Regions from separate parts of the Streptomyces sp. NPDC048584 genome, predicted to be linked through region 2. Evidence: predicted binding sites of a transcription regulator. Region 2 holds the regulator's gene; the other holds the start of a gene.
What was found. The regulator HspR, encoded in region 2, represses chaperone genes until heat shock. The targets are predictions, from matches to a motif close to TTGAGNNNNNNNNNCTCAA.
Positions count from the first base shown of each region.

Region 1: lon (endopeptidase La) is a predicted target of HspR. The motif match lies at 4,524-4,542, and genes of this name have one in related genera.

Region 1 covers NZ_JBICWF010000002.1:655,456-662,021, reverse strand. Annotated here, with positions in the region: gene ACGFR9_RS07315 (protein phosphatase 2C domain-containing protein) at 1-274, shown strand, start outside; gene ACGFR9_RS07310 (MarR family winged helix-turn-helix transcriptional regulator) at 481-975, opposite strand; gene ACGFR9_RS07305 (lysozyme) at 1,205-2,020, shown strand; gene lon (endopeptidase La) at 2,087-4,501, opposite strand; gene ACGFR9_RS07295 (spermidine synthase) at 4,654-5,346, shown strand; gene ACGFR9_RS07290 (response regulator transcription factor) at 5,472-6,212, shown strand; gene ACGFR9_RS07285 (sensor histidine kinase) at 6,209-6,566, shown strand, end outside.
Region 2 covers NZ_JBICWF010000009.1:129,177-135,742, reverse strand. Annotated here, with positions in the region: gene ACGFR9_RS21035 (helix-turn-helix transcriptional regulator) at 67-1,086, shown strand; gene ACGFR9_RS21030 (helix-turn-helix transcriptional regulator) at 1,083-2,063, shown strand; gene ACGFR9_RS21025 (LuxR C-terminal-related transcriptional regulator) at 2,324-3,340, opposite strand; gene ACGFR9_RS21020 (sugar ABC transporter substrate-binding protein) at 3,472-4,581, opposite strand; gene ACGFR9_RS21015 (heat shock protein transcriptional repressor HspR) at 4,858-5,307, opposite strand; gene dnaJ (molecular chaperone DnaJ) at 5,313-6,497, opposite strand; gene grpE (nucleotide exchange factor GrpE) at 6,522-6,566, opposite strand, start outside.

The DNA of each region.
Region 1 (6,566 bases), on a different contig from region 2:
CACGGTGGCGGCGGACCCGTCGGTGGCGTCCCGCGCGGTCACCGGTTCCCTGCCCCGCACCGAGGTACGCGCCCTGGCGGCCATGACGGACGGCGCGACCCGCTGGGTCGACCGCTTCCACCAGGGCACCTGGTCCGACTGCCTCACCCTGATCCGCAAGGAAGGCGCCCACGCCCTCGTCCAGCACGTACGAACCCTGGAACGCACGGGCCCACCCCGTCGGGGCAAAACCCACGACGACGCGACGGTGATCTACACAGAGCTGACGCGGTAGCCGCGGGCAACCCCGCGCATCCGCACCCCGCGGCTGCGGGCAGTCGTGCCGCTGGGGCGATGGGGGTCCCCCCGCTCGAGCGAAGCCGAGAGTGAGGGAGGGTGGGCGCGGCGGCACCCCCTCCAGCGGGGCCGGCGCACACCCACCCGCACCCCGCACCCACAAGCAGCGACCCCCTGCAGACACGAACAGCCCCGCCGCCCGCCTTACCGCTCCATCCCCCGGTTCAACTGCCCCAACAACCGGGCAAGCTCCGAAACCTCCGCCGGATCCCAGTCCGCCAACCGCCCCGCATACCGCGCCCGCCGGGCCTCCCGAACCCGCCGCACCCGCTCCTGCCCCTCCCCCGTCAGCGCGATCAACCACGCCCGCCCATCCGCGGGATCCGGCTCCCGGACCACCAGCCCCAGCTCCTCCAGCGCCCGCAGCTGCCGCGACATCGTCGCCTTGCCGACCCCGATGTAGCCGGCCAGCTCGGTCGCCCGCTGCCGCCCGCACTCATCCAGACGGACCAGCAGCCCGTACGCGGACGGCTCCAGCTCCGGGTGCACGGCCCGGGACATCTCCCCCTGACTGGCCCGCGCCCGTCGCAGCAGCACCGTCAACTCACGCTCCAGCGCGAGGAATCCGGGCTGATCCACACCTCGCGCGGATGACGCGGACGCGCCCCGCTCCTCGCCGCCGTTCCCGTCTTCGTGCACGTTCGCCCCTGCTCAGGTTTCCGGTTCTGAAAGTTTCCCGCCAAGTGGCGACGTCGCCCCAGCTCCACCAGTATTTCGCAGGCGTAGACCATCGGCGGAGCGGCCACCCCGTCCCGTCGTGGTCCACGTACGCACTTTCCCCACCAGGCGATCAAGTGGCATGCCCACAACACGCCAGCAATGTGGCTCACATTCCGGGTTCGCCCCACCGACCTTTCGGAGATGCGTCATGCCTGTGCACAGATCCCGCATACGCGCGCTCGCGACCGCCGGCGCGGTCCTGCTCGCGCTGCTCTCCCTCCCCCACTCGGCCGGCGCGGCCGGCTCCTCCCCCAGCGCCCCTCCGCGCGGCTCCGCCCACATGGGTATGGGCGTGCTCGACCACGACGGGCAGCACGGCCTGCCCACCGCCCGCTCCACCCAGACGGAGGGCGTGGACGTCTCCAGCCACCAGGGCAACGTCGCCTGGACGACCCTGTGGAACAGCGGCGTCCGCTGGGCCTACGCCAAGGCCACGGAGGGCACGTACTACACCAACCCGTACCACTCGCAGCAGTACGGCGGCTCCTACGACGTCGGCATGATCCGCGGCGCCTACCACTTCGGCACGCCCGACACCGCGAGCGGCTCCGCCCAGGCCGACTACTTCGTCGCCCGCGGCGGCGCCTGGTCCGCCGACGGCCGCACCCTGCCGGGCGTGCTCGACATCGAGTGGAACCCGTACGGCGACGCCTGCTACGGCAAGTCGCAGAGCGCGATGGTGGGCTGGATCCGCGACTTCCTGGACCGGTACCGCGAGCGCACCGGCCGCAGCGCCGTCATCTACACGGCGACCAGCTGGTGGAAGCAGTGCACCGGCGACTACGCGGGCTTCGCCTCCACCACCCCGCTGTGGATCGCCCGGTACGCCTCCACCGCGGGCGAACTGCCGGCCGGCTGGAGCACGTACACGATGTGGCAGTACACCTCGACCGGCCCGACCGTCGGCGACCACGACCGCTTCAACGGCACCGTGGACCGCGTACGGGCCCTCGCGACCGGCTGATCCGGAGACGGGTGAGGCCCGGGCCTCCCTCACGGGACCCGGGCCCCACCCGTCCGATCGCGTCCGTCACACCGCGACCGGAACCTCCGGCGCCGCCCCGTTGGTGGCGGGCGACAGCGCCAGTTCCAGGACCTGCCGGACATCGGTGACGGCGTGGACGTCGAGCTTGTCCAGCACCTCCGCCGGGACGTCGTCCAGGTCGGGCTCGTTGCGCTTGGGGATGATCACCGTGGTGATCCCCGCGCGGTGCGCGGCGAGCAGCTTCTGCTTCACGCCGCCGATCGGCAGCACCCGCCCGGTGAGCGAGACCTCGCCGGTCATCGCCACATCGGTGCGGACCAGCCGGCCGGAGAGCAGCGAGGCCAGAGCGGTGGTCATGGTGACGCCCGCGCTCGGGCCGTCCTTGGGGACCGCGCCCGCCGGGAAGTGGATGTGCGCTCCCCGGTCCTTCAGGTCGCCCACCGGCAGCTCCAGCTCGGCGCCGTGACTGCGCAGGAAGCTCAGCGCGATCTGCGCCGACTCCTTCATCACGTCACCCAGCTGGCCGGTCAGGGTCAGCCCCGCCGCGCCCGTCTCCGGGTCGGCCAGCGACGCCTCCACATAGAGGACGTCACCGCCGGCGCCGGTCACGGCGAGCCCGGTGGCGACACCGGGAACGGCGGTACGGCGCTCGGCCGGGTCCTGGGCGGACTCGGGCACATGGTGCGGCCGTCCGATCAGGCCCCGCAGCTCGCCGTCCGTCACGGTGAAGGGCAGCTTCCGCTCCCCCAGTTCGTGCTGGGCCGCGACCTTGCGCAGCAGCCGCGCGATGGACCGCTCCAGGGTGCGCACGCCCGCCTCGCGCGTGTACTCGCCGGCCAGCCTGCGCAGCGCGCCCTCGTCGATCGTCACCTCGTCCTTGTCCAGGCCGGCCCGCTCCAGCTGGCGCGGGAGCAGGTGGTCACGGGCGATGACGACCTTCTCGTCCTCGGTGTAGCCGTCCAGGCGGACCAGCTCCATCCGGTCGAGCAGGGCCTCCGGGATGGCCTCCAGGACGTTGGCCGTCGCGAGGAAGACGACGTCGGACAGGTCGAGCTCGACCTCCAGGTAGTGGTCCCGGAAGGTGTGGTTCTGCGCCGGGTCGAGGACCTCGAGCAGGGCTGCGGCCGGGTCGCCCCGGAAGTCGGAGCCCACCTTGTCGATCTCGTCGAGCAGGACGACCGGGTTCATCGAACCGGCCTCCTTGATCGCCCGGACGATCCGGCCGGGCAGCGCGCCGACGTACGTACGGCGGTGGCCGCGGATCTCGGCCTCGTCGCGGACGCCGCCGAGGGCGACGCGCACGAACGTGCGGCCCATCGCGTGGGCGACGGACTCGCCGAGCGAGGTCTTGCCCACGCCGGGCGGGCCCACCAGGGCCAGTACGGCACCGCCGCGCCGGCCGCCGACCACGCCGAGCCCCCGGTCAACGCGCCGCTTGCGCACCGCCAGGTACTCGGTGATCCGCTCCTTCACGTCCTGCAGGCCCGCGTGCTCGGCGTCCAGGACGGACTGGGCGCCCTGGATGTCGTAGGCGTCCTCGGTGCGCTCGTTCCACGGCAGCTCCAGGACCGTGTCGAGCCAGGTGCGGATCCAGGAGCCCTCGGGCGACTGGTCGGAGGAGCGCTCCAGTTTGTCGACCTCCTTGAGCGCCGCCTCGCGGACCTTCTCCGGCAGGTCGGCGGCCTCGACGCGGGCCCGGTAGTCGTCGGACTCCTCGCCCTCCTGCTCGCCGCCCAGCTCGCGCAGTTCCTTGCGTACGGCTTCGAGCTGGCGGCGCAGCAGGAACTCGCGCTGCTGCTTGTCGACGCCCTCCTGGACGTCCTTGGCGATGGTCTCGGCGACGTCCTGCTCGGCGAGGTGGTCGCGCAGCTGCTGGGTGGCGAGCCTGAGGCGGGCCACCGGGTCGCCGGTCTCCAGCAGGGCGGACTTCTGCTCGGTGGTCAGGAACGGCGAGTAGCCGGAGTTGTCGGCGAGCGCGGAGACGTCCTCGATGGCCTGGACCCGGTCGACGACCTGCCAGGCACCGCGCTTGCGCAGCCACGCGGTGGCGAGCGCCTTGTACTCCTTCATCAGTTCGGTCACGTGTCCGGGCAGCGGCTCGGGCACGGTCTCGTCGATCCGGGTGCCCTCCACCCACAGCGCGGCGCCCGGCCCGGTGGTCCCGGCGCCGATACGGACGCGGCCCCGGCCGCGGATCAGGGCGCCCGGGTCGCCGTCGGCCAGCCTGCCCACCTGCTCGACCGTGCCCAGTACGCCGGTCCCGGCGTAGGTCCCGTCGACGCGTGGCACCAGCAGCACCTTCGGCTTCCCGGGCGCGGTGCCGGCGGCGGCCTGGGCGGCCTCCACCGCGGCGCGCACCTCGGAATCGCTCAGGTCCAGCGGAACCACCATCCCGGGCAGCACGACCTCGTCGTCGAGCGGCAGCACAGGCAGGGCGAGCGGTGCGGACTCAGTAGCCATGATCTCCCCTTCGGCAGTCAAGTTGAGCTATGCCGACTCAATGCAGGAGAGCCGCCGAATGTTCCCGAGGCCGCGTTCGCTCTGAGCGATCACCCCCGGGGGGTACATGAGGCCCCGGCCCGCCATGGAAGGGGAGCTGCCAGGATGAACACATGTCCACCCCGTACGGCATTCCCGAACCCCCCGAAGTCCTGGACCGTCGCGAGGGCCCGTACGGCGAGGTCGTGCTGCGCAGGCACGGTGGTCTGCTGCAGATCATCGCCAACGGCTGCTTCCTGATGGACACCTCCGACGGCCGCTCGGAGCGCCGGCTCGTCGATGTCGCGCTCGCCGCCCTCGGCCCGCGCGCGGCGGCGGCCCCGCACGTGCTGATCGGCGGTCTCGGGGTGGGCTTCTCGCTGGCGCACGCGGCCGGCCAGTCCCGCTGGGGACGGATCGCGGTGGTGGAACGCGAACCGGCCGTCATCGGATGGCACCGCGCGGGACCGCTCGCCGCGATCTCCGCGAAGGCGCTGGCCGATCCGCGCACGGAGATCGTCGAGGCGGACCTGGTCGGGTACCTCGATGAGACGTCGGACACGTTCGACGCGCTCTGCCTCGACATCGACAACGGGCCCGACTGGACCGTCACCGAGGACAACGAGGGCCTGTACGAGCCGTCCGGACTGGCGGCCTGCGCGCGGGTGTTGAGACCGGGCGGGGTACTCGCCGTATGGTCGGCCAAGCCCTCCCCGGAATTCGAAGAAACCTTGCGGAATGCCGGGTTCCAGGGGGTGCGTACCGATGAGGTCCCCGTTGCCCGGGGCGTTCCGGACGTCGTGCACATCGGCGTCCGCCCTGGATAGCAAAGCCGCGGTGACTCCCCGTACGCTGCTGCCCTGACGCGGATCATTCAAGCGTCAATAGCAGTGATGCGCAGACGACGGATCACCCCACGGATTCCGGAAAAAGCACACCTCAGGGGCGGGCGATGGAGCAGACACACACCTCCCACAACGGCACGGCCACGACCACCCCCGGCGCACAGCGCAGGGTCCTGGTGGTCGAGGACGACGCGACGATCGTGGACGCCATCGCGACTCGCCTCCGCGCCGAGGGATTCCTGGTGCAAACGGCGGGCGACGGCCCGTCCGCGGTGGACACGGCGGAGGCCTGGCAGCCCGATCTGCTGATCCTCGACATCATGCTGCCGGGCTTCGACGGCCTGGAGGTCTGCCGGCGCGTGCAGGCCCAGCGGCCGGTGCCGGTGATGATGCTCACCGCGCGCGACGACGAGACCGACATGCTGGTCGGGCTGGGCGTCGGCGCCGACGACTACATGACGAAGCCTTTCTCCATGCGGGAACTGGCGGCACGCGTGCACGTACTGCTGCGCCGCATGGAGCGGGCGGCCCTCGCGGCGACGACCCCGCGCAGCGGCATCCTGCGCCTGGGCGAGCTGGAGATCGACCACGCGCAGCGCAGGGTGCGGGTGCGCAGCGAGGACGTCCATCTGACGCCCACCGAGTTCGACCTCCTGGTGTGCCTGGCGAACACCCCGCGCGCGGTGCTCTCCCGGGAGCAGCTGCTGGCCGAGGTCTGGGACTGGGCGGACGCCTCCGGCACCCGCACGGTCGACAGCCACATCAAGGCGCTGCGCCGGAAGATCGGCGCCGAGCGCATCCGCACCGTGCACGGCGTGGGCTACGCCCTGGAGACGCCGACGCCATGAGCGACGGGCCGGCCGGACGCAGAGGCCCCGGGGCGCAGCCGCCCTGGGGCGGTGTACGCCCGTTCTCGATCAAGACCAAGCTGGGCGCGCTCGTCGTCGTGTCGGTCCTGATCACCACCGGCCTGTCGGTGATCGCCGTGCACACCGAGACGGAGCTGCGCTTCATCACGGTGTTCTCGATGATCGCCACGCTGCTGATCACCCAGTTCGTGGCGCACTCGCTCACCGCGCCGCTGGACGACATGAACGCCGTGGCCCGTTCCATCTCGCACGGCGACTACACCCGCCGGGTCCGCGAGAACCGCTGGGACGAGCTCGGCGACCTGGCCCAGACGATCAACGTCATGGCGGACG
Region 2 (6,566 bases):
CGTCGAGTACGACGATGGCTCATTCGGGCACGTCATGGCCACACGATCGGTGCATCATGTTCCTGCATGTTCAGGACCCTGGGGGGTGGAGATTTGGGAACGAAACAGACTAATACGGCACATCCTCATGCGGTGACTGAGCTGTGCGAGGAGGGGGTGCGACTGTACGCGAATGCTCTCCGCGCGGGACGTATCACCCGCGCGGAAGTGGAGCCCGCGCCCTGCTTGATGGATTTCGCCCTCCTTCATCCGGATCCGGACGACGCCCAGTGGCTGCGTCCCGTGCTGCCCTCGATCGCGCTGGCGCAGCGGCTGAGCCCGCTGGAGCGGGAGATCACCGAGCGCAGAAAGCTGTCGATCGAACTCGCCGACACTTTCGAGCCGTTCATGTCGCTGAGCGCCCAGGAGATCGCCCCCACCCACTCCATCACGGTGCTCGAGGGCAACGACCGCATCAACAGCGCGCTGGACCTGGCCACCGCCCAGTGCCGTACGGAGATGCTGACCGTCCAGCCGAGCGGCCACCGGCCCGAACGCAGCCTGCTGCAGGGCTTCGAGCGCGACCGGCTGCTCATCGAGCGCGGTGTGCGCATACGCACCCTCTATCAGCACACCGCGCGGTTCAACCCCGAGCGGCTGTCGTACGTCGAGCAGTTCGCCAACGGCCGGGCGGAGTACCGCACCATCGACGAACTGGTGGAGCGTCTCATCATCTGCGACGAGACGGTCGCCTTCATCCCCGTGCAGGACGACCGCCAGGTCGCGCTGGAGCTCCGGCACACGGGGCTCGTCCGGTATCTGATCAAGGTGTTCGAGTTCATGTGGAGCCGCGCGGTCCCGCTGACCGCCGGCACACCCTACGAGACGGCACCCGACGGCATACCGGAGATACAGCACTCCATCGCCAAACTGCTGGTGGAGGGCCACGTCGACGAGGCCATCGCGCGCCGCCTCGGTATGAACGTACGGACCTGCCGGGCCCACATCGCCAAACTCGCCGCCACCCTCGGCAGCGGCAGCCGGGCCCAACTGGGTTATCTCATCGCGGAGTCCGGGATCCTCCATCAGGAGGGAGACACGAAGTGACCTCGCCGGCGCACGAGGGGCACGAGGCGGAGGAGCTCTGCGCCACGGGGGCCGCCCTGTACGAACGCGCCCTGCGCGAGGGGGGCGTGAGCGCCCCGGAGGCCCAGCAGGTGCCCTGCATGGCCGATCTGGGCCTGTTGCAGCCCGCCGTGGACGATCCGGAGCGGTGGGAGCCGGTCACGCCCCTGGTGGCCCTCCAGCGGCTGCTGCGGCGCTCCGCGGAACGTGTCGCGGAGGACAGACGGCGCGAGGAGCGGCTGGCCGAGACCTTCGCCTCCTTCCTGCCGTACGGCACCTCGGCGGCGGCGGAGACGCCGACACTGCGGCTGATCAGCGGCAAGGACCGCATCGTCCGGGCGATCGCGGAGGAACTGGCCGGGGCCGGTGACCAGCTCCTGGCCATCCATCCGCGCGAGGGCCACGTCGGCCCGCCCACCCCGGAGTACGAGCTCGCCCTGGCACGGGACCAGGCGTTCCTCGACCGCGGCGGCCGTATCCGCACGCTCTACCCGCACACACTGCGGCACGCCCCCACCGTGCTCGCCCGCTACGAACGTCTGACGGGCGATGTCGAGGCCCGCACCCTCGACGAGGTCACCGAACGCCTCATCCTCGTGGACGGCGCGGTCGCGTTCGTCCCCGCCAACAGCGACCGGAGCCTGGCCCTGGAGGTCCGCCACCCGGCCCTGGTCTCCTACCTCGCCACCGCGTTCGACCGCCTGTGGCGCCTGGCCACCCCCATGCACCCCCTGGCCGCCCGCCTGCCCTCCCCGGGCACCGTCACCCCCCGCCAGCACGCCATCGCGAGCCTCCTCGTCGAGGGCCACACCGACGCGGTGATCGCCGACCGGCTGGGCATGAACATCCGCACGGCCCGCGAGCACATAGCGAAACTGGCGGCCACCCTGGGCAGCAACAGCCGAGCCCAGCTCGGCTACCTGATCGCCCGCGCGGGCATCCTGGACCGCGCGCGGTAGCCCACCCGGCGTCCGGCTCACCACAACGCCGCCCGCACCGGGGTTTCGGGGCGCAGCCCCGGGCGCGACGGGGTCGGGGCCGCGCCCTGGACTCCGTCGGCACCCACCGCCCTCCCCCGCTCGGGGAGAGTCCCGCAGCGACCTGCGGAACGGGGTCCGGGGCGGAGCCCCGGGGTCGGGACGGGAAGGGGCGGCGGGGGCGAGGCGACCCGGCGGGGCGACCACCGCGGCGCCGGCACCCGCGCCCCGCCCCGGAGGGCTCAGCGTGGGTCCGGCGGGACCGTCGCGTGCGGACGCGGGGTGTGCAGGCCCGTCTGGGCTATGCGCACACCCAGTTGCGTACGGCTCGCCGCCCCCAGCGTCTCCGACAGGCGCGCGATGTGCGCCCGGCACGTACGGACACTGATTCCCAGCCGTTCCGCGATCACCGCGTCCTGGTGCCCCTCCGCCAGCAGCGCCGCGATGGACTGCTCCCGGTGTGAGATGCCCTCGATCCCGGTGTCCGGCAGCGGCGCGGTCAGCGGGATCGCGAGCCGCCACAGCCGGTCGAAGACCGTGCCCAGGTACTCCACCAGCGCCGGATGCCGCAGCTCCAGCGCCATGGACCGCTCGCTGTTGGCGGGAATGAACGCGACCGTACGGTCGAACAGGATCAGCCGCTCGATCACCTCGTCGAGCGTGCGCGCCTCCACCGCGTCGCCCATCAGCTCGAGATAGCTGAGCAGCCCGTGCCCGTGCCGGGCCACATGCGTGTAGAGGTCCCGCATCCGCACCCCGCGCCCGCGCAGCGCCATCGCCCGGTGCAGTCCCTCGGACAGCTCCGCCTCACGCCGGATACCGCCCGGCTGGACGGTGAGCACCTCGGTGGTGCACGCCTGGGTCGCCTCGTCCATCGCCGCCTGGATGCGCGCCACCCCGTCCAGCACCCGGATCGCCGGCCCCTCGGCGGCCGTCGGCGCGGCGGACAGCCGGCGGCCCAGACCGGCGTACCACTCGAAGGCCGACACGGCCGAACCCACCCGGCGCTGACTGGCGCTGATGTCCTCGTACATCCCGCGCAGCAGCCGGGTCATGACCTCCTGCGGGGAGGTCGGCACCAGCCAGTCCATGTCGTCGGGGTCCGGGTGCAGCAGGGCCAGTTCCAGCAGGCACGGCACCGGCTCGGCGTCCCGGCGCGGCAGCCGTCCGCGCCGTACGGCCCGGGAATACACACGATCCCCGGCCTCGCACAGTCGGTCAGCACCGTGTGGATGCTCGTCCGTCCCGTGCCCGGCCATCGCCCGTCCCACCCCCGGTTCAGCCACTTTCCGCAGCGCAACTATGCGCGGCCGGAACCGGCTGTGCAACACGCACCGGTTCCGGCGGCGGTCCGGGGACCGGCGGGTGGCCGAATATCGACGGGCGGCGGCTACTTCAGCTTGATCTCCGCGCAGGCCGCCTTGAAGTCCGCCGTGCAGATGTCCGAGACGTCGTAGATCTTGTCGGCGACGACGGTGGTCGCGATGTTCTCCTTCGTCAGCGCGACCACCGGGACGAGCTGCGCCGGGATGTCCTTGGCGGTGGGGCTGTCCACCCGGTCACGGGTCAGCGCGTCGAACTGGATGTCCTTGCCCTGGACCTTGGCGACGGCCATCTCCGCGGCGCTCTCGGCCTCCTCCGGGTAGGACTTGTACACGCTCATGTACTGCTCGCCGGTGAGGATCCGCTGCACCGCCGCGAGTTCGGCGTCCTGGCCGGTGATCGGGGGCAGGCTGGTCACGCCGGCGGCCTCCAGCGCCTTCACGATGCCGCCCGCCATGCCGTCGTTGGCGGAGTACACCGCCTTGATGTCGCCCGCGCCGATCGCGTTGATCGCCTCGGTCATGTTGGCCTGGGCGTTCTCCGGCTTCCAGTCCTTGGTGTCGAAGGACTTGGAGATCGTCACCTTGCCCTTGAGCACGGCGAGCGCGCCGGCCTTGAACTGCTTGGCGTTGGGGTCGGTCGACGAGCCGTTCATCATCACGATCTTGTCGGTGATGCTCGCGTCCTCGCCCAGGGACTGCAGCAGGGAACGGCCCTGCACCTCGCCGACCAGCTCGTTGTCGAAGGAGATGTACGCGTCGATCGGCCCCTCGGCCAGCCGGTCGTAGGCGATGACGGGGATGCCCGCGTCCTTGGCCTTCTGCACGCCGTCCGCGATGGCGTGCGCGTCGACCGCGTCCAGCACGATGACGTCGACCCTGTCGTCGATCATGTTCTGCAGCTGGCTCGCCTGCTTGCCGGCGTCCGCCTCCGCGTTGGCGTACTCGACGGTGCCCTTCTTGTTGGTGAGCGACTCCACCTTCGTCTTGAAAATGGGGTAGTCGAACTGCTCGTACCGGGTGTTGGCCTTCTCCGGGAGCAGCAGCCCGACGGTGATGTCGTCCCCCTTGGTCGGGCTCGCGTCGTCGCTGCTCCCCGTCGCGTTGAGCACGCCGCATCCGGCGAGCATGACGGACATGGAGGTGGCGGCCACGGATATGGCGATACGACGACGCATGCGAGGGCTCACTTCAGGTGCGTTTCGGACGTGGGCACAGCATTGCGGCCCATGTGACTGAAAAGCCAACGCTTCAGCCCCCGCCGGCGTCAAGGTCAACCACTTAACGAGATGGACACAGCACGGTGTGCTGAACTCGTGAGAGACCTGCGGAAGCTCGGCGAGGATCATCTGGACACGCAGCCATACCATAGCCACACATGTGTGCGGACATAAGCCGGGAGGCCCGGAGGTTCGGCGAACCTCCGGGCCTCCCGGCTCACTTCACACCGCGGCTCAGTCGGGCTGCTGCCGCTTCGGCCGCCACACCACCAGCGCGCTGGTCTGCTGCACTTCCTGGTAGGGCACCAGGTCACGGCGGTACGAGGCGTGCACCGCGGCCTCGCGCTGACGCATCGCCGTGGCCGCCCCGTCGAGGGCGGCCTCCATCTCGGCCACCCGGGCCTGGAGCGCGGCGACCTGGTTCTCCAGTTCGATGATGCGCTTGATCCCGGCCAGGTTGATGCCCTCGGTCTGCGACAACTGCTGCACCTGGCGGAGCAGTTCGATGTCGCGGGCCGAATAGCGGCGACCCCGGCCGGCCGTACGGTCCGGCGACACGAGACCCAGCCGGTCGTACTGGCGCAGCGTCTGCGGGTGCAGACCGGAAAGCTGGGCCGCCACCGAAATGACGTAGACCGGGGTGTCCTGGGTCAGTTCATACGGATTGCGTCGACGGCCGTCCATTCAGATCATGCTCCCTTCGCGGCCTGGAACAGCTCCGCCCGCGGATCCTCCTCCGCGGTCGCCTCGCGATACGCCTCCAGCGCGTCACGAGCCTTCCCCGACAGGTCCGTGGGAACACTCACCTCCACGGTGACCAGCAGATCACCGCGGCTGCCGTCCTTGCGGACCGCGCCCTTGCCCCGGGCGCGCATCGTGCGGCCGTTGGGCGTGCCCGCCGGCAGCTTCAGCGTGACCGGTGGGCCGCCGAGGGTCGGGACCCGGACCTCGCCGCCGAGGGCGGCCTCGGTGAACGTCACCGGGACCGTGACGGTGAGGTTGTCCTCCTTGCGGCCGAACACCGGGTGACTGCCGACGTGCACGACGACATACAGATCACCGGCGGGGCCGCCGCGCTCGCCCGGCGCGCCCTTGCCGCGCAGCCGGATCCGCTGCCCGTCGCTGACGCCCGCGGGGATGCGCACCTGCATGGTCCTCGAGGACTTGGCCCGGCCGCTGCCCTTGCAGATCTCGCAGGCCTCCTCCGCGATCAGACCGCGGCCCTTGCAGTCGGGGCAGGGGTCCGTGAGGGAGAAACCGCCGCCGGAGCCCCGCGCCACCTGCCCGGTGCCGACGCAGGTCGGGCACACACGCGGTGTGCCGTTCTTGTCGCCGGTGCCCGAACAGGCCTTGCAGGGCGCCTGCGACGACATCCGCAGCGGGACGGTCGCGCCCTCGATCGCCTCGGTGAAGCTGAGCGTCACCTCGGACTCGATGTCCTGGCCGCGGCGCGGCTGGGTACGCGTACCCGCGCCCGCGCCGCCGCGGTTGAACAGACCCCCGAAGACGTCACCGATGCCGCCGCCGAAGCCGCCGCCCGCCTGCTGGCCGCCGGCCTGACCCCCGAAGAGGTCACCCAGGTCGAAGTTGAAGGAGCCACCGCCGCCCCCGCCCGGCCCCGGACGGAACCCGCCGTTGCCGAAGAGGGCGCGCGCCTCGTCGTACTCCTTGCGCTTCTTGGGGTCCCCGAGGATGTCGTTCGCCTCGGAGATCTCCTTGAAGCGCTCCTCCGCCTTGGCGTTGCCCTTGTTGGCGTCCGGGTGGAACTCGCGGGCGAGCTTCCGGTACGCCTTCTTGATCTCGGCCTCGGTGGCGTCCTTGGGGACGCCGAGGACCTTGTAGTAGTCCTTCTCGATGAAGTCCTTGGTGCTCATCCCCGACGTCCCTCCTTCCTACGGTCAGCCCTCTTCAGGGCCGTTGTCCTTCTCCTCGCCGGCCTCGGT